DNA from 3 places in the Motilimonas sp. 1_MG-2023 genome. Region 1 is predicted to be linked to each of the others. Evidence: predicted binding sites of a transcription regulator. Region 1 holds the regulator's gene; each other region holds the start of a gene.

Region 1 (9,847 bases):
GGGCGTTTCTCATATTTTTCAAGGCCAAGATAATAAGCTTATTGCTTTCCAGCAATTACTCACGCAGTTAAACCTTAACCCGGATGAAGTCGCTTATATCGGTGATGACGTGATTGATTTACCCGTGATGAATCAGGTTGGCTTAGCAGTAGCCGTAGCGGATGCACACCCAATAGTGCAGCAACAAGCTGACTATGTTACAACAATAAAAGGCGGCTTTGGTGCTGTGCGCGAGCTTTGCGATCTACTATTGCACGCTCGTGGAGAGTTGGCTCATGCACAAGGTACCAGTGTATGAAAAAGCTCAACATCTGGTTATCCGTACTATTTATGGTTTCTCTTGGCGCTTGGCAGTTTTTTAAACACACTGAAGCGCCTATTGCTGAGCGCGATCCTTCTGAAGCTTACTTTATCGCTAATGAAGTCAAAGGAGCTGTCTTTACCCAAGCAGGAAAAATTGACTACCGGCTTTTTGCCACCCAAATGCATTATTACCAACAAGACTTAAAGACAGTATTTGCGAAACCTGTTTTATTACTTTTTCGCAATGAAGATCAAACTCAGTGGCAAATTACCGGAGACGACGGCATTCTGTTCGATCAGCACACCTTTGAACTAAGTAACAACGTTACCATCACTAATTTGACCCATGACCAACACATAAATCTGATCACCACCGACAAGCTCACCCTAGATTTAATAAAGAATGAAATCCATTCAGATGACTTAGTCACCTTATATGGAGAGCAAATGCAACAAACAGGCACGGGATTATTTGGTCAACTATCAGGTAAAACCATCAGTTTATTAAACCAAGTAACGGCGACTTATTTAAATGAAAAACCTTAAATTATTACTAGCATCACTGGTATTACTAAGTGCTCCTACTTACGCGCTTAAGTCTGACTCAGAGCAAGAAATTGTTATCCGAGCCAATTCCAATACAGCCGACCTAGACAGTAACACCACCACTTTTTTAGGTAACGTCGTGGTGACACAAGGAACAATTAAGCTCACCGCCAATAAATTGGTTGGCATCCGCCATAAGCCCGGCGAAGAAGAAATGATTGCGACTGGCAATCCAGCGACTTTTTATCAAATGATGGATGATGGTAAACCAGTAGAAGCAAAGGCAAAAAAAATTCGTTACCTCAAAAAAAATAACCAGATAATCTTGAGCCAAAATGCCTCTTTAAAGCAGTTAGACAGTAACTACACCGCTGAAACTATCACCTACAACATTGAGACACGCCAGATTGAAGGTAAAAAAGGCGAGACTCAAACCCGAACCGTATTTTTACCCGCTCAAGTCGATAGCAAGAAAAACTCAAAGTCATCAGATAAATCAACAGATAAAGCGGCGCAATAATGGCATTACTCCAAGCAAAAGACTTAGCGAAAAGTTATAAGAATCGTCGTGTAGTAAATGGCGTTAGTTTACAAGTGAACACGGGGCAAATTGTTGGTTTACTCGGCCCCAATGGTGCAGGTAAAACGACAACATTTTACATGGTAGTCGGTTTAGTAAAGCGCGATGAAGGCCAGATATTTATTGATGATGAAGAAATTTCTAGCCAACCAATGCACGTGCGCGCGCAGAAGGGAATTGGCTACTTGCCACAAGAAGCTTCTATTTTTCGTCGCCTTACGGTCGCGCAAAATATCATGGCAATCCTAGAAGTTCGAGATGAGCTATCCACGGAACAAAAACAAGATAGACTGAACGAGTTACTTGAAGAATTTCATATTACCCATATAAAAAATAGTAAAGGGATGTCCCTTTCTGGCGGCGAAAGACGCCGCGTTGAAATCGCCAGAGCACTCGCAGCAGATCCTCAATTCATCTTACTTGATGAGCCATTTGCTGGGGTTGATCCTATCTCTGTAATAGATATAAAAAAAATCATAGAACACTTACGAGACAGAGGCTTAGGCGTATTAATCACTGACCATAATGTGAGGGAAACACTAGATGTATGTGAATATTCCTATATAGTGAGTCATGGAGAAATGATTGCCGCTGGCAAGCCAGAAGACATTTTACAAAACGAACAAGTAAAACGAGTCTACCTAGGCGATCAATTCAAGCTATAGTTTTTATAGGTAACAACCGTTATCTAAAGATTTATATCTAACAGGAATTTAATGAAGCCAACCCTACAGTTGCGTTTAGGTCAGCAGTTAACCATGACCCCTCAGCTACAACAAGCTATTCGCTTGTTGCAGCTTTCTACATTAGATTTACAGCAAGAAATTCAAGAAGCCCTTGAGTCAAATCCGCTGTTAGAAGTAGAAGAAAACGACCACGGTAACGAAGAGCAAAGCTACGATAACGACACATCTAGCCAACTCGAAACGTCGGAGGCCATGGCGCAGAATGACATTCCTGATGATCTTCCCACAGACTCAACATGGGATGACACCTTTACCACGGGCACAGGTTCAAGCACTTCAGGTGTCGGCTCAGGTGGCGATGATGCCGATTTTATTTATCAAGGTGAAACCTCAGCTAACCTACATGACCACCTCATCTGGCAAATGGAGTTAACCCCCTTTAGTGAAACTGATCGCGCTATCGCCTTTGCCATTATCGATGCCATTGACGAATCTGGTTATTTGACTGTCTCTAGCGAAGATATATTAGATAGTGTCTCCTCTGACTTTCTTGATGTTGAGCTCGACGAAGTTGAAGCCGTACTTAAACGATTGCAGCATTTTGATCCTCTCGGCGTTGGTGCTCGTTCCGCGCAAGAATGCATGTTAATCCAGCTGAATCAAATCGAAAAAGGCACTCTCTGGTTAGAAGAAGCCATAATGGTGATCAACGAGCATATGGATTTACTCGCTAATCGTGACTTTCGTACTCTAAGCCGTAAAACTAAGCTAAAAGAAGACGATCTACGCGAAGTCATGCGCCTGATCCATACCTTAGAGCCAAGACCAGGCAATGCGATTGTTGAAATGGACGCTCAATATATAGTTCCAGATGTCTCGGTGCAAAAAAAATCAGGTCGCTGGGTCGTCGAACTAAACCCAGATTGCATGCCCAAAATTCGCGTTAATGATCAATACGCTTCTTTTGCCAAACAAACTAAAAACACCGATGACAGTCAGTTTATTCGTTCACATTTACAAGAAGCCAAATGGTTTATTAAAAGCTTAGAAAGCCGTAATGACACCTTATTAAAAGTGGCCAACTGTATCGTACAGCATCAAGTTGCTTTTTTTGAATACGGCGATGAAGCAATGAAACCCATGGTATTAAACGATGTCGCGGAAGCCGTGGAAATGCACGAGTCCACTATTTCGCGTGTCACCACGCAAAAGTTCATGCACACGCCGCGTGGCATCTTTGAGTTGAAGTATTTCTTCTCTAGCCATGTTGCAACAGAAAGTGGTGGCGAATGTTCATCCACCGCCATTAGGGCCTTAATTAAAAAATTAGTGGCAGCAGAAACCCCTGCTAAGCCCCTAAGTGACAGTAAAATTACTCAACTGCTTGCTGACCAAGGCATAAAGGTTGCGCGAAGAACCATCGCTAAATATCGCGAGTCTTTGAACATCCCGCCTTCCAACCAACGTAAGAGCCTACTTTAGGCTGCAACAGGAGAATGTTTATGCAAATTAATCTATCTGGCCACCATATCGACATCACCGATTCAATGCGCAGTTACGTTGAAACTAAGTTATCTAAATTAGAGCGTCATTTTGATAGCATTAACTCAGCACAAGTGATATTAAACGTCGAAAAGTTGAATCAAATAGCTGAAGCCAAGTTACACCTGTCAGGCGGAGAAGTATTTGCTAACTCCCAAGACACAGATATGTATGCCGCGATTGATTCGTTAGTTGACAAACTTGATCGCCAAGTGATCAAACACAAGGAAAAGCTGAAACAGTCTTAAATTTAAATATGGATATAAAAGAATTATTAGCCCCAGACTGCACCTTGAGTGCAGTCTCTTGTTCAAGCAAGAAAAAAGCACTGGAAATCATCAGTGAGTTAGCAGGACAAAAACTCAATATTGACCCTAAAGTAGTGTTTGAAAACCTACTAACGCGTGAGCGCCTTGGCACCACAGGTGTTGGAGCGGGTATTGCGATCCCCCACGCTCGTATCAGTGATGATTACCCTGTTACCGGCGTTTTCATCCAATGTGAGACCGCGATAGACTTTAGTGCCATCGACAATCAACCCGTTGATTTATTGTTCGCCGTTCTCGTCCCAGAAAGCCAGTGTAGCCAACATTTAAAAACCTTGTCACTTATCGCTGGTAAACTTTCTGATAAACAAATTTGTCGCCAACTTCGCGCGGCTAAAACAGATGCGGAGTTATTCGAACTCATTTGCGTGTCATAACGGGAGCAATATGAAACTCACCATCGTCAGTGGCCGCTCCGGATCAGGCAAAACCGTTGCCTTAAGAGTATTGGAAGACCTAGGCTATTACTGCGTCGATAACCTGCCATTACCCTTACTACCCGATTTAATTACTAGTCTTAAAGATAATTACGATGCCGTGGCGGTTAGCATCGATGTGCGTAACCTGCCCCTTGACCAAAATGAATTACACCACGTCATTAAGGATCTCAAAGCATCGGTTGATCTCACCACCTTATTTCTTGATGCCAGTAGCAGTATTTTGGTACGTCGCTACAGTGAAACCAGGCGTTTACATCCACTAGCAAAAATGCAGCTATCGCTATCTCAAGCGATAGATCAAGAAACCACCTTGCTCGAGCCTATCTCTGAGTCGGCCGATTTACGCATTGATACCAGTGATATGTCAATCCATGAGCTGAGTGAGTTGGTAAAACAACGAGTACTCGGCCAAAAAAGTCATGAATTGGTATTAGTCATTGAATCATTTGGTTTTAAAAATGGCTTACCAAAAGATGCAGACTATGTGTTTGATGCGCGCTTTCTACCTAATCCACATTGGATCCCCGAGCTTAAACCACAAACCGGACTCGATGCTGAAGTTCAACACTACTTAACAGAGCAGCCATTAGTGATGAAGTTTATCTGGCAAATAGAGAATTTGATTGGCACTTGGCTGCCTCATCTTGAACGCAATAACCGCAGCTATGTCACTATCGCTATCGGTTGTACGGGCGGCCAACACAGATCGGTATTTATCGCCGAGAAAATCGCCGAATTCTTTCGCCACGAACAACAAGTGCAAGTTCGTCATCGCACCTTGGAAAAACGTTAAATGTTACAGCTAGAGCAACATATCACCATAAAGAACAAATTGGGCTTACATGCACGAGCGGCTGTAAAACTGGCAGAGTTAGCGCTAAAATTTGACGCGACAGTTACCTTAGTCCACGGCGACAAATCCGCCTCTGCAGCCAGTGTGATGGGCTTACTCATGCTAGAAACCTGTCAAGGCCAACAAATCGTCATTCAAGCCGAAGGGGCCGATGCCAAATGCGCATTAGAAGCAGTAAGACAACTGATAGAAGATAAATTTGAAGAAGAAGAATAATAAATAAAATTAATTAGTTATCGCCTATTGATAACGGCAAACAAGGGGAAAAGCGGATGCTAGATAATCTAGTCAACTTGAGCACACATGAGCGCCTAGTCGAAGTTAACAAAGCGTTAAGCAGTGGTATGTTTGTTCATGTTCGCCGCATGTTACAGCAACTCCCCCCTGAAGATATTGCCTTACTACTTGAATCCTGCCCCCACGCTGAGCGTAAAAATATTTGGCAACTCACCGACTCAGAGCAGCAAGGTGAGATCCTAGAAGAGCTAAATGAAGATGCTCGAGACAGTATCCTCGCCCTAATGGATACGGAAAACCTGGTTGCCGCAACCGAAGGCATGGACACCGACGATCTTGCCTACGTTCTTAGTGGTCTAAACGACTCGGCCTATCAAGACGTACTATCGCAAATGGATGCGCAAGACCGACACCGTCTAGAGCAAGCCTTAGGCTATCCTGAAGATACAGCAGGTAGCGTGATGAACACCGACACCATCACACTCAGACCTGATGTCACTATCGATGTGGTGTTACGCTATTTGCGTTTGAAAGGTGAGCTACCAGAGGCCACCGATGCCCTCTATGTGGTCAATAAACACGATAAGCTCATTGGTGAAGTTGCATTAGCCACCTTGCTCACGGTCGATCCCGCATCCACCGTAATGGACGTGATGGATAACAGCCGTAAAAGCATCCCCGTTGCCATGGCAGAAATCGAAGTGGCCAAAATATTTGAACGCCGAGATTTAATCAGTGCGCCCGTGGTCGATCAAGATGATCGCCTACTTGGACGTATCACTATCGATGACGTGGTCGATATTATCCGTGAAGACGCCGACCACAAAATGATGGGGATGGCGGGGATGGATGATGATGAGGATACCTTTGCGCCTATTTTAAAAAGTACCAAGCGCCGCACCATTTGGTTAACCGTTAATTTAGGCGCGGCATTACTGGCCTCGTCTGTGTCTAATATGTTTGAAGCCACCTTATCTGAAATCGCCACCCTAGCCGTGTTAATGACCATCGTCCCCAGCATGGGCGGTATCGCCGGCAATCAAACCTTGGCACTGGTTATTCGCGGCATGGCGGTTGGCCACATCGGTGACTCGAACGCCCGCACTTTGATTATGAAAGAAGCCGCCATCGGTTTATTAAATGGCTTAATTTGGGCGCTACTTGTGGCTGTGGCGGTAGTTATTTGGAAAGGCGATGTGAATATTGGTTACGTGATCGCAGGAGCCATGTTCATCAACTTATCGGTAGCAGGCTTGGCCGGCGTTTGTATTCCACTGATCATGAACAAACTTAAAATAGACCCTGCCCTTGCGGGCGGTATGGCGCTCACTACGGTAACCGATGTCGTCGGACTGTTTTCATTTTTAGGCATGGCGACGATCTTTTTACGAGCCTAGAATTCAACCTCTCCTGTAAATAAAAAGGCCGTCACGAGTAACGCCACGGCCTTTTAATCTCAACCCAGTATAAATCTGAGGATGTTGTTCAGTTTTATTTACGCTTCATTTAAGGCGAGCGATAACAATTAACTGCCCGCGATCTTCATATTATCAATCAGCACCGAGCCTGTTTGCAGACTGCTGCGCGTATCGATATCACTGCCAACGGCCTGAATCCCCATAAACATGTCTTTCAAGTTACCTGCAATAGTGATTTCATGAACCGGGAAAGCCAGTTCACCGTTTTCAACCCAAAAGCCCGCTGCGCCACGAGAGTAATCACCCGATACAGCGTTAACCCCTTGCCCCATTAGCTCAGTCACATACAAACCCGTGCCTAACTGGCGCAACATGTCTTTAAAGTCACCTTGGTTACTTTGGACAAACCAGTTATGAATACCACCGGCATGGCCAGTCGTCGTCATGCCAAGTTTACGAGCGGAATAACTGGTTAGCAGGTAAGTATTTAAATCGCCACCTGAGATAATCTCACGATCTTGAGTTTTTACCCCTTCAGCATCAAACGGTGAGCTAGCAAGGCCTGATTTAATATGAGGACGCTCGCTGATATTAAACCAACTTGGAAATACCTGCGTGCCTAAGCTATCTAATAAAAACGACGATTGGCGATAAAGGCTACCACCACTAATGGCATTAACTAAATGGCCAAACAAACTTACCGCACTATCGGCAGAAAATAGCACCGGACAGTTACAGGTGTCGATTTTCCGTGCTCCTAAGCGCGCCACTGTACGTTCAACGGCTTCTTGTGCGACCCGCTCTGGACGCCACATATCCGCAATATTACGGGTCATGGTGTAACTATAATCTCGCTGCATTTCATCGCCTTGTTGCGCGATTAACATACAACTTAAACTATGGCGGCTAGACAAATAGCTTTGTACGTAGTCATGACTATTACCATAGACTTTAATGCCTAAATGGCTGCTAAAACTGGCGCCATCAGAATTAACAATGCGGCTATCTGCCGCCAGCGCGAATTCTTCACACTGCTTAGCAAGGGCTAAGCCTGATTCGGGATCGAGTGAAGCAGGATGAAACAAGTCTAAATCTTGCGGTTGACGTTCAAGTAAATCGGCATCAGCCAACCCTGAAAAGGGGTCTTGGCTGGTATGTTTAGCAATGTCAATTGCCGCCTCAACGGCACGCGCTATTGATTCCTTGCTGATATCTGAAGTGGATGAATTACCTTTACGACCATCGACATAAACACTAATGCCCAGTGCGCCATCATGGTTAAATTCAATGTTTTCCACTTCTGCCATTCGGGTATTGACCGATATTCCCGTTTGACGACTAACTGCGACCTCTGCTTGGTCCGCCCCGAGTTTTTTTGCCATCAAGACCGCGTCAGCAACTGCTTGTTCTAACTGGTCTTGTTCTTGTGCAATCAGACTTGTTGGCTCCATGTTATTTCTTCTACTCCGATACATTTCTGCCAAGCATATCATGACATGAGGAGCTTGCGACAATTTGCTGGTAAGATAGTCATATCAAACCTACAAGAATGAACCAATATGCATCCAGAAGACGAAAACGACATCATCAGTAAAACGCAACTTAAGCAAGAAAGTGAAGCACTGCAAAAGCTCGGGGCCCGCTTGGTTAGCTTGAGCCCGAGTCAACTCAAAAACATTCCATTGTCTGATAATCTATCTGACGCTATCAAGCTGGCACATAAAATCAGTAATAAACACGAAGCATTGCGCCGCCAATTACAATACATTGGTAAGCTAATGCGCTCAGAAGATCCGGAGCCTATCGAAGCAGCGCTAGACGTATTAACCAATAAACACCAAGCCGCAACTCACGCTTTTCATCAACTTGAATTGCTGCGCGATGAATTAATCAGTGAAGGTGATGAGGCTATCTCGCGTTTAATGGAGCAGCAACCTAGCTTTGAGCGTCAAAAGTTACGCCAGCTAGTGCGCCAAGCCAACAAAGAAGCGGCGGGTAATAAACCACCAAAATCCTCACGTGAATTATTTAAATACTTGCGTGAAATTATGGTCGATAAGCAGGGCTAAATCGTTTAATGGCAACATAGACACTGGTTAAATGGTTTAAAGAAAGCGCTACACAACAAAAAGCAGTAATGCTTTTTGTTGTGTTACTTTAATTTTCTCAGTTAGTAACTACCTAATTAAAAATAGCTTTCTCTGCTAGTTAGTGCCACCAATGGTTAATTCATCTAATTTCAATGACGGCTGTCCAACCCCCACTGGCACACTTTGACCATCTTTGCCGCACACACCGACACCGGGATCTAACGCTAAGTTATTCCCTACCATCGACACTTTCGACATGGCTTCTGGGCCATTACCAATCAAGGTTGCACCTTTAATCGGCGTAGTCACTTTACCATTTTCGATTAAATAAGCTTCAGATGCAGTGAACACAAACTTACCTGAGGTGATATCTACCTGACCACCACCAAAATTAGGCGCGTAAATGCCTTTTTTCACACTGGCAATCAATTCATCATGCTCATACTTGCCTGGCAACATATAAGTGTTAGTCATGCGTGGCATTGGTAGGTGCGCATAAGACTCACGGCGACCATTACCGGTTGGCGCTACGCCCATTAAGCGCGCATTGAGCTTGTCTTGCATGTAACCTTTTAAAATACCGTTTTCGATTAATACTGTGTATTGCCCCTCGGTACCTTCATCGTCAACACTTAACGAGCCACGACGATTAGCAAGGGTAGCATCATCAACGATAGTACAATGTTCAGAAGCGACCTTTTCACCAATGCGACCAGAGAAAGCCGATGCACCTTTACGGTTAAAGTCACCTTCTAATCCATGGCCAACGGCCTCATGAAGTAACACGCCGGGCCAACCTGAGCCCAATACCACAGGCATCGCGCCG
Region 2 (9,847 bases), on a different contig from region 1:
TATAATGAATTGAAAAAAGTTCAATATGTTTTTGTGATCAAACTCTGTTTTCTGTTCTTTGTTTGGTAAATTATATTGATAATTTGTAATGCGAAGGTAGTATGAAATTCCATAAGGCGGTGAGCAAATGATTTGCTATACCACCAAATAAGAATTTGTAACTAATTTGGTTACATTTAATGAAGAAATAAAGTTCCAGCTGTATAGGATTTATACACACAGGAACTGACTTAAAACGCTGAGTCTATATTCAAGGAGCGACAAATGTTTAAGAAAACTCTAGTAGCAGCTGCTTTAGCAACTGCATCAATGGGCGCAAATGCTTACGAAATCGGCCAAAACAACGACTTTAATGTTGAAGTTTACGGTGTTGCTGCAATCTCTATCGTTGACTACGGCGATATTGCTAACGATCAAGGTCCTGTACTAGAAAACGAATCTCGCATCGGTTTCCGTGCTGGTAAAGCAATGACTGATAGCATTGAAGTTTTCATGCAAATCGAAGGCGGTTACGTTGATAACATCGACTGGGCACACGGCGGCGTTGCTGGCGGTACTCTAGGTCAACGTGATACTTTCATCGGTCTTAAAGGCGACTGGGGTAAAGTACGTTTTGGTCGTGTTCTAACTCCTATGTACGAACTAATCGACTGGCCATACGCTAACCCAGGTCTAGGTGCTTCTTGGGACTGGGGCGGTGACGTTGCTTACTACTACGATCGTCAATCAAACACAATCCGTTACGACTCTCCATCTCTAGGCGGTCTAACATTCGCTCTAGCTGTTGGTCGTGATGACGATGCTGCAAACGCTAAATCTATCTCAGGTGCAGCTACTAAAAGTTCTTACTACTTCGGTGGTAACGTAAACTACACTATCGCTGATATGGTTACTTTACACGGTGGTTTCGAAACTGCTGATAAATTCGGTGGTAACGACGTAGATACTTTTGGTTACCTACTAGGTTTTGAAGCTAGCCTACCTGCTGGTTTCGGTCTTGCTGGTGCATTCAAATCTGGTGAGTCAAAAGACAACGTAACTAACATCAAGAGTACTCAAGACTCTTACTCTATCATCGGTCAATACTGGGCTGGTTCACTAGGCTTCAAACTAGGTTACACTGCTAACCTAGACCCAGAAGTTGGTGGCAATAAAGTTAAGAACGTTGAAGATAGCATTGTTTCTGGTCAAGTTATGTACGTAGTAAACGGTTTCGTACCTTACCTACGTGTTGCTAACCGTGACCTACAAGGCGGCACTAACGAAGATACAGTTGTACGTGTTGGTCTAGAATACGGTTTCTAATATTACTTAATATTAAAAACTTTGAACGCCGGCTTATGCCGGCGTTTTTTTTGTCTGTCATCTTTATGGTGACATGATAGAATAAGTTACTTGTTTTTAGATGCTTTATTGGAAAATACAATGATAAAACCTTTGCTAATGGCTGTTGCTGTTATTGGGCTGTCTGCATGCGCAGCGAACCCAGAGAAGACCAGTGCTAATGAGTTTGCCAGTAATACGGAAGTTGAATTAGGGTATAACTCGGTAAAAATAGCAGGGTCAAAAATTAGCCTGAAGCCAACAGCTGAGCATGGCGTAAAAGCTTCAAACACAGTTTTATATCTCCTTTCTGAACTACCTCGAGATAATCCGCAAAACGCTTTTTCTTATGTTTTTTTAGATGTGAGTTACTTTCAGACTTCCAATGAATTTACTCATGCAAAAGTTAACTCACAGTTAGTTGATTTAGAAGACCGCAAGGTTAGCAGCCAGATGTGTAATGACAACTGCGTTACGAATCAATGGGTAAAGTTTCCAGTAGCCACAGCTGATATCATAGACGCTAGAGAGCAAGGTTTACCTTTCGAACTATTATTCGAAGGTTCTAGCAAAGGTCTGAAATATGTTATTCCAGCTGTTTACATCGATGGCATGATGTTGCGTTATAAACAAGCAAATATAGATTTAAATACCATTAATGGCCAAGCAGGTAACGCTGCTGCAGGAGCTGCGGTAGTGGCAACACCGGTTGCTGCAAAAGCTAAGTCTCAACAAAGCACTGCTGTAGAAATGACAGAGTATTGGTTTGCTAAGGTATCATCCGCTGAACAAGAGGCTTTTATTTCTTGGGCTCTTAAGAATCGCAAGAAGATAGATTCGCCATTGCAAGCAGATAACAAAGAAATGGAAATGTTGGCTTATTGGTATGACGAAGCAACGGTTGCTGAGCGTTCTGAGCTACTGACTTGGGCAGTAGAAAATATTAAATAGAGCATCAGTCTTCCTGAGAATAAAAAAAGTCGCATTACGCGACTTTTTTTTATGGGGCTAGATGAGTAATTGGCTAGTAGTAAGTAATCTTTTTCACTTTTTGTGGCATGCTTTGCATTTCGTTTATGTAATATAGCTGCTCAGTATCTAATTCTAATTCGGTGGCATACATTTCACCCATTGGGTAGCTTTGCACCACTCGTGCACCTTTGATCAAGCCATCTACTTGGGCCTTTACCTTATCTGAGCCGATAATGTATGTGTTTAAGGTATTTTGACTGCTGATTTGTAGCCCATAAACTTGTTCCGCTAGCTCTCTATAAGCATCGAGTTTAGATGCGCGGATAGCATTGAGCATTTTTTGCTGCTTAGTTGCGCCAGGTTGTAAATCAATTGGAGCATAGCCCACTGCAATCAGAACAGGGAATTTTTCTGGTTTGACGGTTTCATACTCGATGTGCGTATTTGCAATTTGCGAACAACCACTAAGGAGTAATGCTGCAGCAATGAGAGGCGCCTTGAACATAGCGATGACTCCTAATTATTTTACAAATTCGACAGTACGACCGTTCACCCCTGAAGGGACGCTGGATCTTTGAATATAGGCATCGTTTTTACCTGCATTTAAGCTGTTTTTAGCACCTATTAATAAGCGATTCGGAATGAAAGCACGTCCTGTAGACTCTACCAGTAAAGTTTGCATATTAATGGTTCTAACGTTCACTACCACACCTTCATCATTACGTGACATGGTGCCAGTGAAAATACGATAAACCGGAATTTTACTACGCAACTGGTCCCACTCTCGGCTAAATACGAAGTCACCTTCTGGAGTTACTTTTATTTTCCCTGTCGTTTTAAAGTCAATGACAGGCACTTCACGAATATGCAGTTCATGAATAAACGCCTCAGAAATTGCCTGCCCGAGCCAATTCGTATTTTGTAAGTCATCAATATTAGATAAAGAAGTGACCGCAATAGGCGTTTTACTCGCGTTAGGATCCCTATTTAGGGCTAGTTGATCGGCTAAAGCACGTATGATGTAGTCAAGCTCGCGCGCGCGGTCGCCCGGCAACATATCAGGTCGCTTCGGCTGAACTTGGCGCCAACTGCGGTATCCCGGAGAGACGTAGCTGCCATAGTATTGCGATTTTGTTTCATTATCAGCATGGCTCGTGGGTAATGTACTTGAACGGACATAAATCGTATTGACTGAGGTTTGTGAATCGGCAGTATATTGCCGACTGTTAGTGGTAATATTTTCCGATGCATTCGGATCGATAATGACAATATCGTTTTTAGGTTGGGTTGCACAGCCAGACATTGTTATGGCGACACAACAGAGACACCAAGCTTGTTTGTTCATTTCATTCCCTCTATCGATCTATCTATAAATAGCTATATCGACTTACATGCTCAATTCTTTAGCTAAATAAAGCTTTAACACTTTAGTGACTACTAACGATGAACATTATGACTTTTGGCTAAATAATTAAAATTTAGGTAAATGTGACTAGTAAGCCCAATGTCTTGCTAACACCTCGGTTAGAAATAAAGCAATAAATGTACCAAGTGCCACAACTGATGTGCTGTTAACAATCTGCAGTAGATTATTTTGGCCTAAATATTGCTTGCTTATTGCTTTAAGTCTAAATGTCACTTGAAATGGTATTGGCTCTATATTGTTCTCGTACTTGGGCGTTTATTCAATTTGGGCTGTGGTCAATGGTCTTTTTATCGACTCGTTTATTTTGCATTAGTGAGGCTGTGTTATGGCTAGGTTTATCTGCATTTTTTGGTTCATTATGGTTACCAGCTCGGCACAAGCGGCATGGTTTGAAGCCCAAGGGCAAGCGCCTATTCTCAATGACGATATAGCTCAAGCTCGGGAAAGTGGTGTGAAAGACGCTGTCAGACAAGCGCTATTGTATGCAGGCGCTTCTATCAAAAGCTTACAGCAACTTGATAATGGCATTTTAGCTAAGGAGCAGTTACAGCTGGCCGGAGAAGGTGAAATTAGAGGCTTGAAAGTAACGAGTGAACGTATTGAAAATGGTTTTATTTATGTTTCCGTTCAAGTAGATGTTTTAGCGAGTGATCAACCTCGCTGTCAGCAACAGCAATATGCCAAATCTTTGGCATTGGTTCGTTTTAAGCTTAGAAATAGAGAGCAAGCAATAAATGGGGGAATATTTCATATTGATAGTGAATTTACAAGCAAGCTTAATAATTTGTTAAGCCTTAATCATAGTGCCTTTGATGTGCGCCAATTCATTAATCAAAATGTTAATTTTAATCCTAATTTACTTGATGCTAGGCACCATGCGGTACGTGATCAAGTCATTGCTATCGCCAGTCGGGCTGATAGTCAGTTTGTGCTGCTGGGGAGTATCGATGATGTTTCCGTTGAGCGAGACAAGAAGCAACCATACGACTTCTTCTTTAAAGAGGCACCAAGAAATTTTTACTTAAGTACTTATTTATTTGATGGTCTATCTGGCGAACTACTTGACGTTAAACACTATCGTCAGCGCGCAATGTGGACCTATAAAGAGCAAGATATTGTTGATTTATCTTCAAAAAAATTCTGGGATGCTCCCTATGGTCAGCGTTTATTAGCCGTAATGGATGATGTGTTGATTAATACAACTGCTGCGTTGGAGTGTGTTGATACGATGGCAAAAGTTATTGCCGTTCATGATGATAAGGTACAGATTAATCTTGGCAGTAAAAATGGTTTGAAAATTGGTCAAGCTATTCAGTTGTCACATAATGGCAGTTATACGGATCAATTTGGCATTCCACGCTTTCGTCAAGAGAGTAGTGCAATTCATACTAAGGTTATAGAATTGTATCGGGATTCTGCAGTTTTGCAGGCGTTGGATTCACTGCCAGCGAGTAACATCCAACTCAATGATTTTGCGAATATTAAATAAGCTTCAAGAGCGGCGTATTGAAATAAAAAGTATATTTAATAAAAGGGTTGAGTATAATTATGCCATGCTTCCTTAGCTCAGTAGGATAGAGCGACCCCCTCCTAAGGGGTAGGCCACAGGTTCGACTCCTGTAGGAAGCGCCATATTTGTCTGAACTAATACAGCTAATACAAAGCAGGTTACGCTTTTACGCTTTTATGCCTTTACCGAGTAAACTTCCTCCTCTTGCTTGCCCTTTAGCATCGTATGTTAATGAATTAGCTGCTTTGGCCTGGTTGAGCACGCCGGCTAGATGCTGAGTAGTGCGCAAGCTCATTTCAATTAACTCACCATTAACGCTGTTTTGCTGCTGGCATGTAATAAATTGCTGCTTTATTTCATTCAATATTTGCTGCACGTCTTGAGCTGACTGATCTGTTAAAGCACTTGCTTCGGGGTGCTGTTGTATATTGAGATCCTGTTGCTCTATTTGTGCGAGTAAAGATTGTTTATCTTGTACCAACTGGTTAAGCGTATCTGAGTCGCGCTTTATTAGTGCTTGATACTCATCATCGATCACTTTTGCTAATAAGCTAGTGTTGTCAAGTTGCTGTTTTAGCAAAGCTAAAATTGAATCTGAGATTGAGTTAGGCATTAGACACCAAATGATTGACCGAATTTAGCTTCAAATTCTGTCATATTTTTAGCTAACTTGTCTGCATCAATTTTGTATTCACCGTTGAGTATCGCTTTTTTGAGGGTCTCAACACGCTCACGGTTAACCGCTGGCTCTGACGACTGCTTTTTTAAGCTGTTCAATGCTTGTGCCTGTGGCGTTAAAGAAACAGAATCTTTACTTGCAGCCGGTTTACTTGGCGCTTGCTCATTCGCACGAGTCAATTGCTCTTGCTTTTGTTGTTTTTGTTCTACATTAAGGTTGGACCTGTTACCAACGTTGTGCATATTAATAGCCATAATAACAACCTATCTAGATGTAATAATACCGGTATTAGATTTATCGGCAGCGATAGCACTAACTTTAGCAGAAATTATAATTTTACTTCCATTTCGCTTATGCCGGTCACTTTTCCTACCACAACCTTATTCGTCTGGGCGTTTCTAACACGAATGGTATCACCGAGTGAGGCACTATTTATAGCAATACCATTGGTTTTTATCTCAAGGCCACTCACTCTTGCTTTAATCACTACATTATCCCCTTTACAAATAAAACAAACATCACGCATTTTAATTGCACGACCTTTCGGGATCCTGCGTTTTGCTTTTACGCCATATAACTTGAGTGGATCGGCAACTACATTGCCTCTCAGTGTATAAAGCTCAACAAATGAGATTGTAATGTTTTGGTCTGAAAGAATGGCACCAGGTGCCAGTAACCGTTTAGCGACTACTACAGGAGTCGTTATTTTGACACGAACTTGGACATAAGTGTGCCAAGGGGCGGTATCGCAGGTAATTTTGACCACGGTGTTTTTTCTAACTTGGCCATTTACTATGACGACATCTAGCGGTGCTTCACATTGTGTCAGCGATAATCGATCATCCAATGGCGTTGCTTGGATGTCTACTTTGCCATTGGCGGGTGACTGAATTTGTGCTGCAACTTCATCTTCTGCCATCTTTTCTATCAATATATGGTAATTAGGGCTAGCAAAAGCCTGATAAATACCTAAACTGCATAATAAAATAAAAATCCGATTCAGCATTTTGCTCCTAGTATTGATATAAGGTTTGGTGTCAAAAAATCAGTATATTAGGTTTAATTTCTCAACCTAGTGCGAAAATAGGGTTTAAACTTAACTCATGCAATTTGCTCATTGCAACTAAACACAATTAAGCATGAGCGTTTGGATACACATTTGCAAACTTGCAATAGCGATGCCATTGCAAGGTAGGTGTATCGAGCAGAACGAATGCAGAAGCGATTGAATTATAAACGGAGACAGTTATGGCAGGATTACTTGATTCGGTAAACCAGCGTACCCAGCTTGTAGGACAAAACCGATTAGAACTATTACTATTTAAACTGGTGGGGCGCCAACGTTACGGTATCAACGTATTTAAGGTAAAAGAAGTACTGCAATGCCCGCCATTGACTTCCATGCCAAAACTACACCCAGTTGTTCGAGGTGTCGCTCACATTCGTGGTAAAACGATCTCAGTGATAGATCTTAGTTTGGCAACAGGTGGCCGACCAATTGAAGACTTGTCTAAGTGCTTTATTATCATTTCTGAATATAACCGTTCAGTGCAAGGTTTCTTGGTTAATTCTGTTGAACGTATTATTAATATGAACTGGGAGGCAATTATGCCGCCACCGCAGGGCGCAGGGCGCTTTAGTTACCTGACTGCGGTTACAGAGGTTGACAATGAGTTAGTAGAAATTATTGACGTAGAGAAAATTTTGGACCAAATTTCTCCAGTTAATACGGATGTCAGTGAGTCACTTAAAACACCAGATACCAGTGAAAAAATTCATGGTCGGAAAATCTTAGTTGCAGATGATTCTAGTGTGGCACGTAATCAAGTGAAAAAAGCGGTGACATCGTTAGGTGTAGAATGCTTACTGGCTAAAGATGGGCGTGAAGCTTTGGTCATGCTGAAAGAGATGGCGAAAGATGGGCCTATTACCGATCAAATAGCATTAGTTATTTCTGATATAGAAATGCCAGAAATGGATGGCTATACCCTTACGGCTGAAATTAGAGCTACACCAGCACTAAAGGGACTGCATATTATCTTGCATACTTCTTTAAGCGGCGTTTTCAATCAAGCTATGGTTAATAAAGTTGGTGCAAATAATTTTATTGCCAAGTTTAATCCTGATGAACTAGCGACTGCGGTGAAAGAAGCGGTGAACAGTTAAATATTAAAAGGGCATTAATTTGACTGCAAAAATGTTGTCTGATGAAGTATATAAACAATTTTCTGACTTTTTAGAAGTACAGTGTGGGATTGTTTTAGGGGCAAATAAACAATATTTGGTGAAGAGTAGGCTATCGCCGTTATTAAGCCAATATAAGGTCGATTCATTACCTGAGTTAATTCAGCGTTCAATGAGTTTTCGTGAACGAGACTTGCGAGCCTCTGTTATTGATGCCATGACAACAAATGAAACGCTGTGGTTTCGTGATACTTACCCATTCCAATTGTTAGTTGATAAGCTTTACCCAGACTTAAGTGCGAATAAAAGACCACTTAAAATATGGTCTGCCGCATCATCTTCAGGCCAAGAGCCGTATTCCATTGCGATGTCGACACTTGAATACCAAATGAAAAAGCCTGGCGCAATGCCGCAAGGCGTACAGATATTGGGCACGGATATATCGAGTGCGATGCTCGAGCATTGTAAAAAAGGTGAGTACGACTCTTTAGCCTTAGCTAGAGGTTTATCGCCGGAACGCAAACGACAGTTTTTTGAGGCGGTTAATGACGGCTCCGGTCGCATGAGGGTGTCAGAAAGAGTCAAAAAATTGGCTTCTTTTCGTTCGTTTAACTTACTTGATAGTTACACTCTGCTTGGTAAATTTGACATTATTTTTTGTCGTAACGTGCTGATTTATTTTTCACCTGAAGTTAAATCGAAAATTCTTAATCAATTTGCTGGAGCCCTTAATCCTGGCGGCTATTTAATGCTGGGGGCGTCTGAATCATTAACCGGTTTAACCGACAGGTTTGAAATGCAACGTTGTAATCCCGGTATTGTATATAAGCTGAAGGCTCCCGAGCCTAGGCGCTAACTCGACCAATAAAAAGCGGCAAGTTGCCGCTTTTTTTATGGCAAACTTTTTCCCTCTGCTAGACCTTGTTGTCCTTCCATACCGCTAATGACTGCTGTTTATCAGTTAAAAGTTAATAAAAACCTATATTAAAACTTGGCACATGAATTGCTTTGTATATCCCTAGTTAGGCAGGAGGATATATGGCCATTAATTTTGAAAAAGCATTAGGCATACATCAGTATACGTTAGGCATTAGATCTAAGCGCTCTGAAATGCTGGCAAGTAACATTGCCAATGCAGATACACCTAATTATAAGGCAAGAGATATTAGCTTCTCTGATGCCCTTGCTGCCGCGAAATCAGGGAGTCAGTTTTCACTTGAGAAAACGAATACTAGGCACTTCACTATGCAATCAGATTTACAGCCGGGTATTAAATTCAGACAGCCGAATCAGCCTGACACAGGCGACGGTAACACCGTAGATGTTCAGGTTGAGCGAAATCAATTTATGCAAAACTCAATGGAGTATCAAGCGAGTCTGAGTTTTCTAAACAGTAAGATCGCCTCTCTCAGAAAAGCCATTAAAGGACAATAATTATGAGCTTATTTAGAGTGTTAGATGTTTCTGCTTCGGGGATGAGCGCTCAATCTGTACGGTTGAACACCACCGCGAGTAACTTGGCGAACGCCAATAGTGTCAGTAGCAGTGTCGATAAAATCTACCGTGCTCGTAGTCCTGTTTTTGCTGCTGAATTAAGCAAGGCTCAAGGTCAGCAAAGTGCGAATGTGAAAGTAAAGGTGCTTGGTATTGTTGAAAGTGATGCGCCATTAACACGTGAATACCTACCTAATCATCCAATGGCTGACGACAACGGCTTTATCTACCGATCCAATGTGAATGTGGTGGAGGAGAT
Region 3 (9,847 bases), on a different contig from region 1:
AAGGTGGCAATCAGCACCACATATTGCCAATGAGAATATTGGTTTAAGGCGCGTTGAGAGGAACGTTTTTTCATTTTCTTTTACCTAATGAAGACTCGCTTATACAACGCCATTTAATGGCATCAAATAAAGCGTGTTAGCAGCTGAAAAATCAGTGCATTTAGGTTGTTTATTGCATCTATAGCAAAAGCTCTCGCAAGCGAGTAAACGCAAAAGAACAACCTGTTTCAATGGCAGCTTGTCGCGCTAAGGCAACAACACTGCAAAAACTAGGTAAAAGAAGGGGAATACTGCTGGGGAAGGTATTGTAAATTACTGTCTTTCCAAGCTCCTAACCGAGAGGCTGGCGATGACGCATGCAACATCCAAGAGAGCTGCGGACTAAACGGCTCAACGTACCCTAATGCGAGCTGCAAGCTAGGTTCAATGGCAAACTCAAACACTAAACCATAAGTCGGTGCTCCGTCTCCATCACTTGGCCCGTCATGAGCCACGCGTAACTTGGCGCCATTAATATGAATGCCATGACTTAAGTCGAACGCTGGCGAGACTTGCGAACTTTGTGGTTGCTGATCAGTCATCACACATTGCGTTGCATCAGTGTATAAAGCCGAGGATAACTGAGTCATTTTGACAGACGTGTCCGTGCCAGCGGTGGCATGAGAAGCCCCGAGCAAACAACAAAACAGCATTAGTATCCGAATGAAACCCACATTACACTCTTATTTAGCCTTAAACTAAAACCATAATGGGGGCGCTACCGCTAAATAACAATCACCAAAGGCCAAGCAACGTCATTAATTTTACCCTCTAATGATGCTTATCAATTTTTGAATAAACAACTCCACCGCAGCTAAGTCATCAAAGCGAAAGCCTAAACCATAGTGAATTTCATTGGCGCTTTTATGAATACGCTTAGGGAAGCGCGTCATCTCAGAATAGTGGCAATAACCCTTCTTGTTATGAACGCCAGACAATGTGGTTAAGTCAGCCAGAAACACTTCATACGCAGGACGGATCACTAACAGCGGCACCGAGCCATCAAGTAATAAGTAAAACGACTCTTTTGAATCTGGCAGCATATATTCGGTGATTTTTTTAATCGAAAAGGTAGTACGACAAGATAAATCCGTCAGTTGTGTTGCCATAGCATCAGCAGTAATCGCCAAGGGAAATCCTTAATAAAGAGTAGACAGAAGCTCACTATGCCCTAGCCTTGGATAAAGAGCCATTTAATCGCTAAGCTCTTCTTGCCGCAGCACAACAATTACAGCATTCTCGGCCTAGCGAAATGGTGCCTTGTTAGCAAAAATGATGAATATGGCTCATTTCTACATCAAGATCACTGCAATAACCGCTTAGTACCGATGTCTCCTAGCGCAGTCTACCTATATTTAAAAACACAAAAAATACATTTAATTGATATAGTTTTTACTAATAAATTTTATTAAACTCACGATTAATTTATTTTGCTCTGTAATTTAATCAACTTGGGAAAAAATGATGATAAACGTAAAAATGATCGCGGCAGGCTCTTTATCTCTTATGTTATTAGCAGCATGTGGCGGTGAAAGCTTTCAGGGCAACTATACCGCTGCTGGCGGTATGCAAGAGTTTAACTTTAAAGAAGACGGCCATATGGTTCAATCAATGGCTGGTAACAAAATTGCCGAGTTTAAGTTTGAAAAAGAAGGCGATGAAATCAAAGTAATAATGAACGAAAATGCCTCGCAAATTTACACAGTGCAAGCGAGTGGTGAATTGATTGGCCCTGGCGGTATCAAGCTAACTAAAAAAGGTTAATTTTAATAATAAAAGTGACCTCTGTCGGCAGTAGACTTTTTATTGCCGTCAACATGTTAGCCTCTTTTGCTGGTTGCTAATCAACTCAAGATATCCAAGCTAAAAAACATTAGGCCAACCCAAACCTAGCTCAGAAGCAGTCGGCAACACTTGCAAAAAACTACGGCCATCACTCGTACACAACCAAACTAGAACCGCACAGTTGGTAACAATCGTTAGCCAATAAATAAACCGAAACGGTTGTTTCTGCGTTTTATGGCGAAATTTTTGCTGCGCCAGCATTGCCCCCGGCCAGCCGCCAAATAACGCAAATAGATGCAAGGTACGCTCTTTAACCCGCCAACGTTTTTTCCGTGCTGCCGACTTATCTTTGCCATATAACGCAAAAGTCAGCACGCTCATCAGGCTATACACTGTTGTAAACCATATCGGCAAGGTAAGCACCCCAGTGGCCAACAACAAGCCTGAGAAAAAGATGGCAACTAGCCATAGTCTTAACTTCATTGAAATGAGTTAACTCCTAACCCAAATGTGATAAACAACCGCCAGTACAAACGCCATCGCAGCGGGAACTAATAACGAGAGATAATGTAAAGCTGGGTATAAAATCGCGCCCATTAAACCACCAAGGGTAAAGCCAATAATAATGATCAGGAATAAAATCCCTTTACGCCGATCAAAAGGCTGGCCTCGCAACTTGGCTCCCAGCATTAAGCCTAAATCGGTAAATACTCCAGTAACATGAGTGGTGCGAACAATAGCGCCGCTATAAGTGGTAATTAATGCATTTTGTAAGCCACAAGCCGCTGAAGCAAAATAATGGCCGCTGTTTGAACCATCCAACAAGGCCAACATAGCAAGGAATAAAAGTACCGACTCAATCAATAGCGCCGAGCCATAATGACGGCCCAATTTCAGGGCGGTATTTTCAATCAATACACCACTGATCATGGCACCGCCAAGAAAACTTAAAATGATGAGCAGTAAATGAAAGGTACCATTACTAAAGCTTAATAGTCCGACGCCAAATTGCGTCACCGAACCAGAAAGATGTGAAACCGCTTGGTGTTCAAACCCCAACAAACCAATCGAATTGACGCAGCCAGCCAAAACAGCCAAAAAAAAAGCGCCTAACTCAATCCATTTAGGTAAGCGAGTGATCACATCTATCCCCTTATGCTTGCTTACAACGATGTTGTTAATAAAGCCGGCTTACAAACATAAAGCCAACAACTAAAACAGCACACAACATAGCATAATAAGTAACTGTAAAGAGCTGAGTTAAAACAAAGATAATGGGTATAGCGGGTTCACTTGGCTTTTATTCGCAGATAAAAGCCAAGCAAAAAAGCGAGATTAAACAGAAAGATTTGCGCGGTTAAAAACGGGCTGAGCATACATAGTTAAAACACGCTCACGTAGCTCTTCTGGCACCTTATTCATATGCTCTTCAAACGCTTGGCGATCCGCCAGAGACACTTTATCAGCCTCAGACACTTTTGCCGCAAGCAGGTTTGAAGGATGCAAATAATAATGGCGATAAATGCTATCGTCTATTGCTGCCGCAACACTGTCGGCATCATCATAATCATCTTGTAACGGCTGGCCAAAGGCGATGTGTACATGGCCTTTTTTACCGGTAATGCCTTCCGTGATACTGACAATATCTTCAAACTCACTTTTCTCGTATTTGCCATGTTGCTCCGTCGCGTACAGCTCCTTCGCTTTACTAACATCGCCAGGATCAAATTCATAAGATATTGCCACAGGTACTATCTTCAGCTGTTTCACATAATCAGCAAAAGGTATTTTTTGCTTTTTACCGTGCATGTAAAACATTTTGATAATAGCGGGATCGGTTTTATCAAAACCGTCTTTGGCACGCCCTTCTTTTTGCGCGATCCAAATATTATTGCCTGTGTTCAATGAATCTTTAATGTAAGCCGAAAGATGCGAAAACGCCGCCATCATGGCACGTGGTGCCGTCGCAGAACGCTTCACAATAAAGCTTTTGTTAAGCTTCATTAAATCAGTTACGTAAGGTTTTTTCAGTAGATTGTCACCAATCGCAATGCGCACCGTACCGAAGTTATTATGAAATAAACCCCAGTTAACAAAAGCAGGATCCATTGCAATATCACGATGATTAGACACAAACAAATACGCTTGGTCGCGTTGTAATTGCTCAAGGCCAGTAAAAGTCACCTTAGAGGTAGTACGAGTGACCATACTTTGCATGTGGGCGGCCACTTCCGCTTGCACTTTGTCAACCGAGTCTAACCCTGCCCACTTTTTGCTTAAAGCTTGCTTGACAATAGGCCGCATTAACCAAGGAGCCCAACCAGACAAACGCGGAAAACGAACCTTAGTCATCGCGGCAATAAATTCGTCATCATGAGTGATGCGTTGAATTACACCGGCAATTTCATCGTCGTTATAGGGACGAATATCGGCAAAAATATCTTCCGCTCCGGTAGTTTCTGTGGCCATTGTTACCTCTGAATGCCTGACACAAGTGCAAAAAAACGCCGTATTCTAACTCAGGAAGCATTAGCGAGCTAATACTTCCGTCATGCCATCCTTAGTTTGATCACATAAACGACCAGAATTAATGAGGTATTTTTGTATTTTGCTGAGTATCACGCCATAGAAAGGTAAAAATACCAATATACTAATCAATAACTTAAAACCATAGTCAGCCAAAGCAATGGCAAACCAATGTGCAGCCATAAAGGCATCACTGGATTGATAAAACGCAACAAAGAAAAAGATTAACGTGTCGAGTAAATTGCCTAAAATGGTCGATGCTACGGGTGCGACCCACCATTGGCGTAACTGACGCAAACGATTAAACACTGAAATATCCAGCAGCTGACCCAAGCAATAAGCCAAAAAGCTCGCTAAAGCGATACGCGCAACAAAGGTATTAAACTCCGCTAACCCAGCAACGCCTTGATACTCCCCATTAAAGAAGATAACCGACAGCAAATACGAGATAACCAAAGCCGGTAACATCACCACAAAGATGATTTTACGCGCCAGCGTGGCACCAAAAATGCGCACGGTTAAATCGGTTGCTAAAAAGATAAACGGAAAGGTAAATGCGCCCCAAGTGGTGTGCATACCTAAAATAGTCACAGGCAGTTGCACCAAATAATTACTGGATGCAATGATGCCAATATGGAATAGCGATAGAACTAGCAAGGCAAATTTTGCCTGCATTAAGGGTGTGTGTTTCATATTGTACCTTTTTGATGGTTGGGGTGAGGGAACCCAAAAATTCGAGGCGGGATTATACAAAAGCCACCTCAACGAACAAGCCCAAACAGCCTAATTGAGGCCGATTTGACTATTTTATCAATCAGTATGGCTAATCAATCTATTAACAGGCAAGAGTTAATTAAGTGCAGCATGCTAATGCCATCAAGGATGATTTCACGGCGTTTCGTATCATAAAATGTTACTTGTTTGAAGATCACACTCAAATATTGTTCGTTCATGCATTCGCCCTAATAGAATGGGCCTTCGACTTTTACTGTAAAAAGGTCATCCCTCTACGACCGAATATAGAGCGTCGACTTCACGACACCGATTCATATTTGTTATGCATTGGTAAGTAAAATGACGGTTAAACCAAATGTTAATTGAAAAAACATCATCATCACAACAAAGCTAAGAACCAGATAATTAGGCACTTTGTTTTTTAAGTTGTACCAAGCAATGGTGATTTGGGCTACAGCTTGTATTATCGCAATTGCTATAAAGTACCTTAATTGCCATAAATTATATTCTAAGCTTTCTTGGCTAGTTATGTAGGTTATATAAAAAGGAAAAAAGCAAATTAAAACAGTTAATAAGAATAATCCTTTTTTACGCCACATCAGCACCTCTGTAGCTAGCATCTGTTCTTTAAATCGATTCACACGCACTCCTTAAATGAATAACGCTCACCTCACCGAAAACAAAGCTTTTGGCGCCAACAAGACCGGCGTGACTTCAAGCTCCCTGCTTATTTTTTCTAACCATTTATCCATCATGTTCCGCTGTTCAATAGCAGGGTACCAAGGAACATATTCTGTTAAGCAAAACTGCTCGAACTGACTCGGTGTGTTAGATTGCTTCTCTTATGCCAGTGTAGCAATGCTAAGGGGTTGAGGAACGAACAGAACCAACTACCTTCAGCTAAACATTAACATATTGTTACAAATGAAATTTATACTACTCTCGAGCTTGCAACCTACCTAATAAAATAAAGCTTAAACCAATCAGTGGTATGTTAGTCGTAACCGGGTTAAACGCCCCAACCAAAAGCTGAGGCTGTAAAATAGCAACAAAAAACAGCAGACCAAATAGACCTGCAATATTTAGCATTACAACAGTGCGGTTTTTATAAAATATGATGAATATTAAACCAAAAATCAGCTCGCCAAGACCGGCTAATTTAGTAATTAAATAAGAAATTTCGTCAGAGAAACCTAGGCTAGCTGTCATTGCTTTTTCTAATGGAGCAACATGCAATAATTTTGGAAAAATACCGTGGTAAAGCCAACTAAACCCAACAATGTATCGTGCAATTTGCTCTGATGACACCTAATGCTTCCTTGTATGTAATCGCGGTAGAGCAATCCATTACTGATCCGGACATGCGTAAATTACCACGCGTCTAGTACCAATCTATGTGAATAAATCCCTTACTCACTCTTGGTCGCTCAATTACACAATACATTAGCATCTTATTGAAACGACTCCAATTGTAACTGCACCTATCACTGCTCTGAAATACTTGAACCTACTATTTACTTAGTAAACACTTACGTCAGTCTCGCGCTTCACGCATCACATACAAAATGTAAACTTTGTTACCTACTTGTTTGGGTACACAAGGGCCTGCAACGACTTCACGGTGGCTTAAATAGGGATTAGAGAGCTCATGTGTTTATGTCCCAGGACCACCGAAAAAGTAGCGCGGATATAGAGTGGGCAATCTACGAATATATACGGGTGATCCATCAAACAGCGATGCTTAAATTATGAGGGGATCCGTCAGCGCCGCATTAAGGTGTGAGCAACGCTGCCACCACACCTAAACCATACCACCGTAAACACGAAACCCAACGATGAAATGAAAAATGCCAAGCGTGCCGAATCACTCTTAAATTGTTTATTAGTTTGCGTGCCAAAGTGACACGGAGATTGCTTATTGCACACTTTAAGACCATAATACACATGTGACATTTTGACACAACAGGAGATAACATTATGGCTACTACTTTGCCTCGCATCACCGCTAGAGTTGATGTCGATACACAAGACTTACTTACTAAGGCTGCCGCGATCGCCGGCATGTCTAGCATCAACTCGTTTGTTCTAAGCGCTGCAATCGAAAAAGCTAAACAAGTCATCGAACGTGAGCAGGCTTTAAAACTGAGCCAAGCAGATGCGATGTTGCTCATGGAAGCTTTAGACCGTCCTGCAACACAGAACTCAAAACTAAAAGCTGCTGCTGATCGATACGAGAGCAAAATTCAATGATGAATACGGTACTTCTAGATAAAGCTAAACACGATAGAAACCGATTCAACTGTGGCATCGAAGCTCTCAATAATTACTTAAAAGTAATGGCGAGTCAGCAAGCAAAGAAGGACAACACCAGAACGTTTGTTTTGGAAGATGATAGCGACAACTCACATGTCATCGGCTTTTACACGCTAACAATGACACCAATTGACTTAAAGGCATTGCCTGATAGGTTACAAAAAAAGCACCAATCATCCACCTCTGGTGGTCTGATTGCCCGTCTTGCTGTCGATGACCGATACAAAGGGAAAGGCTTTGGTGAGTGGCTGCTTATCGACGCACTCAGAAAACTACTAGCTGCTAGTGATAGCGTTGCATTTCCAGTTGTTATCGTTGACGCCAAAGACGGTGCGAAACACTTCTATGAGCGCTATGGTTTTCAAGCATTTGAAGACGCTGAAAATAAACTCTTCATCACCATTGCTGATGTGAGAGCAAGCTTAGGCTAGTTAGCCGCTAGCCTTTAGCAAACTAACGCTTTGCTAAGCGGCAATAAAATTGTTGGCTAAAATTAGCGAGGGACGAGCAAAAAGCCAACTGTTTTTTGTCCGTTTAAGCAACTTGATAGTCATTGAACCTCCTCCCGCACATCTCTAACCGAGGGATGCTTAAGGTGTCTAAACCGAACAGGAGAAAGCTCAATGAACTTTTATAATAACGCACATCCATATTACTGTGGTATCAATTTACATGCCCGTATTCTTTATGTTTGCATCATTGATTTACAAGGCGAAATTGTCCTCCATCAAAAAATAGCTGCCGATAAGGAGGCTTTACTGACCTTACTTGAGTCTTACATTGGCAACATCGTTGTTGGCGTTGAATGCATGCATTGTTGGTATTGGGTCTCTGATTGGTGCCACGAGAAAGGCATTGATTTCGTCCTAGGCCATGCCCTCTACATGAAAGCCATTCACGGGGGCAAAGCCAAAAATGATAAAATCGACTCCTTTAAAATTGCCTGCTTATTAAGAGGTGGCAATTTCCCGCTGGCTTATACCTATCCGAAAGCCATGCGGGCTGATCGGGACTTATTACGACGTCGCACTAAAATTGTTCGTCACGGCGCCATGCTCAAAGCCCATGTCGCAAATACCAACAGCCAGTACAATCTCCCTGCCACCGAATTAAATCTCAAAAACATCAGTGCAAGGCAACAACTACGGCAACAATTTGATGATCCAATCGTTCAGCGCAACATCGATATGGACATGGCTTTACTCGATTTCTACGCCAAAGAGCTGGCTCAGGTCGAATGGTTCATCGAGCAGCAAGCCAAAGCCCGCTCACCTGAGTATCCTTCGAACTGTCCCTGGCATTGGTAAAATATTGGCGCTCACTATCCTTTTTGAAATCGGCGATATTGAACGATTTGAATCAGTGCAAAAGTTTGCCTCCTACTCACGACTCATCAAGTGCAAAGCGGAATCTGCCGGTAAAACCTATGGCACTCAGGGCAACAAAATTGGTAACAGCCATCTGAAGTGGGCATTTTCAGAAGCGGCAGTGCTCTACCTGCGTGGCAATGACAAAGCACGTGCCTACCTAAATCGATTACAAAAACGGATGAGTAAAGGTAAAGCGCTTTCAGCACTTGCCCATAAACTCGGCCGTTGCGTCTATTTCATGTTAAAAAATAAAACGGTATTTGATGAACAACGATTCTTAAATAACTGACGTTTAAGTCGCGCAATAAGTTGAGCTGAAGACCTAACTCGATAACAGCGAGCATCTCGTGGACATCATGATAATTGAAGCCTGACTTCTAATGTAACGATGAACACTATGCCAATGCTTAAAGCGATTTCGCCTTGATTAGGCACCTTATTGGCGCGCATAAAACAATCAGCAAAATCGCTTACAGCTTGGCTGAGCCTGAAACTAACTGTGCCTTGAGCACCTTTGACTTGAATAGTGCCAGCACGAGGTTAACCGATAACTGTCTAGTGCCCTGTTATTTTCATGGATGAAAAATAATAACAGGCAGCGATGAGACCGCACTAAGAGAGCCTCAATATGTGTTTGTTGTAGGCGATATCCTAACAACAGCATGACAAAGCGAAGTAAACGCCTTTGCTGATTGGCTTTAAATTCGATTAAAAAACTGTCAAAGGGATCAGCGTGCCTCTTGACAAACGGGAGGCTCATATGTGTTAAGTGCCTAATCTAATAGATGATTATACTTTTCAGGAAGTAAACTGAACTCTCCCCAACCAAGTCCTTGGAAGCACAACCCCGTCCCGTTTTCCTGAACGGTACCATAAACTATAACGATGCGACCAACTGAATCATCTGTAATGCCATGAGCTTTTTGGTCTTTGTCTTGTGATTTAAGGCAAAAGTCTCCAACAGCTTCAGTATCTAAATACGTCATACGAAAATTAGTTGGTCTTTTATGCTCACCTAAGTGAGCTGTTCGGATTATACGACCATAATAAAACTTTGGTTTGTCATCTTCTTCAGAAAT

What was found. The regulator sigma-54, encoded in region 1, starts transcription at its own class of promoters, with help from an activator protein. The targets are predictions, from matches to a motif close to GTTGGCACGNNNNTNGNNT.
Region 2: the regulator sigma-54 is predicted to act here: its motif matches at 3,889-3,907, upstream of Q4519_RS04490 (flagellar assembly protein T N-terminal domain-containing protein).
Region 3: the regulator sigma-54 is predicted to act here: its motif matches at 6,984-7,002, upstream of Q4519_RS05850 (DUF1778 domain-containing protein).

Annotation. Positions count from the first base shown of each region.
Region 1 covers NZ_JAUOPX010000001.1:128,694-138,540, reverse strand. Annotated here, with positions in the region: gene kdsC (3-deoxy-manno-octulosonate-8-phosphatase KdsC) at 1-298, shown strand, start outside; gene lptC (LPS export ABC transporter periplasmic protein LptC) at 295-849, shown strand; gene lptA (lipopolysaccharide transport periplasmic protein LptA) at 836-1,369, shown strand; gene lptB (LPS export ABC transporter ATP-binding protein) at 1,369-2,094, shown strand; gene Q4519_RS00595 (RNA polymerase factor sigma-54) at 2,146-3,597, shown strand; gene hpf (ribosome hibernation promoting factor) at 3,618-3,905, shown strand; gene ptsN (PTS IIA-like nitrogen regulatory protein PtsN) at 3,914-4,360, shown strand; gene rapZ (RNase adapter RapZ) at 4,371-5,216, shown strand; gene Q4519_RS00575 (HPr family phosphocarrier protein) at 5,217-5,492, shown strand; gene mgtE (magnesium transporter) at 5,549-6,910, shown strand; gene pmbA (metalloprotease PmbA) at 7,039-8,382, opposite strand; gene yjgA (ribosome biogenesis factor YjgA) at 8,491-9,000, shown strand; gene tldD (metalloprotease TldD) at 9,136-9,847, opposite strand, start outside.
Region 2 covers NZ_JAUOPX010000006.1:17,837-27,683, forward strand. Annotated here, with positions in the region: gene Q4519_RS04470 (porin) at 265-1,305, shown strand; gene Q4519_RS04475 (hypothetical protein) at 1,426-2,274, shown strand; gene Q4519_RS04480 (LPP20 family lipoprotein) at 2,348-2,800, opposite strand; gene Q4519_RS04485 (FlgO family outer membrane protein) at 2,816-3,640, opposite strand; gene Q4519_RS04490 (flagellar assembly protein T N-terminal domain-containing protein) at 4,080-5,210, shown strand; tRNA gene Q4519_RS04495 (tRNA-Arg) at 5,277-5,353, shown strand; gene Q4519_RS04500 (flagella synthesis protein FlgN) at 5,398-5,844, opposite strand; gene flgM (flagellar biosynthesis anti-sigma factor FlgM) at 5,844-6,164, opposite strand; gene flgA (flagellar basal body P-ring formation chaperone FlgA) at 6,239-6,916, opposite strand; gene Q4519_RS04515 (chemotaxis protein CheV) at 7,159-8,076, shown strand; gene Q4519_RS04520 (protein-glutamate O-methyltransferase CheR) at 8,108-8,950, shown strand; gene flgB (flagellar basal body rod protein FlgB) at 9,133-9,528, shown strand; gene flgC (flagellar basal body rod protein FlgC) at 9,531-9,847, shown strand, end outside.
Region 3 covers NZ_JAUOPX010000008.1:13,927-23,773, reverse strand. Annotated here, with positions in the region: gene secD (protein translocase subunit SecD) at 1-74, opposite strand, end outside; gene Q4519_RS05900 (hypothetical protein) at 270-629, opposite strand; gene Q4519_RS05895 (hypothetical protein) at 804-1,148, opposite strand; gene Q4519_RS05890 (hypothetical protein) at 1,504-1,803, shown strand; gene Q4519_RS05885 (DUF1294 domain-containing protein) at 1,903-2,307, opposite strand; gene Q4519_RS05880 (YoaK family protein) at 2,317-2,967, opposite strand; gene Q4519_RS05875 (1-acyl-sn-glycerol-3-phosphate acyltransferase) at 3,160-4,293, opposite strand; gene Q4519_RS05870 (7-cyano-7-deazaguanine/7-aminomethyl-7-deazaguanine transporter) at 4,354-5,043, opposite strand; gene Q4519_RS05865 (hypothetical protein) at 5,178-5,303, opposite strand; gene Q4519_RS05860 (hypothetical protein) at 5,406-5,726, opposite strand; gene Q4519_RS05855 (DoxX-like family protein) at 6,022-6,393, opposite strand; gene Q4519_RS05850 (DUF1778 domain-containing protein) at 7,063-7,335, shown strand; gene Q4519_RS05845 (GNAT family N-acetyltransferase) at 7,332-7,829, shown strand; partial or broken gene Q4519_RS05840 (IS110 family transposase) at 8,022-9,057, shown strand; gene Q4519_RS05835 (hypothetical protein) at 9,542-9,847, opposite strand, start outside.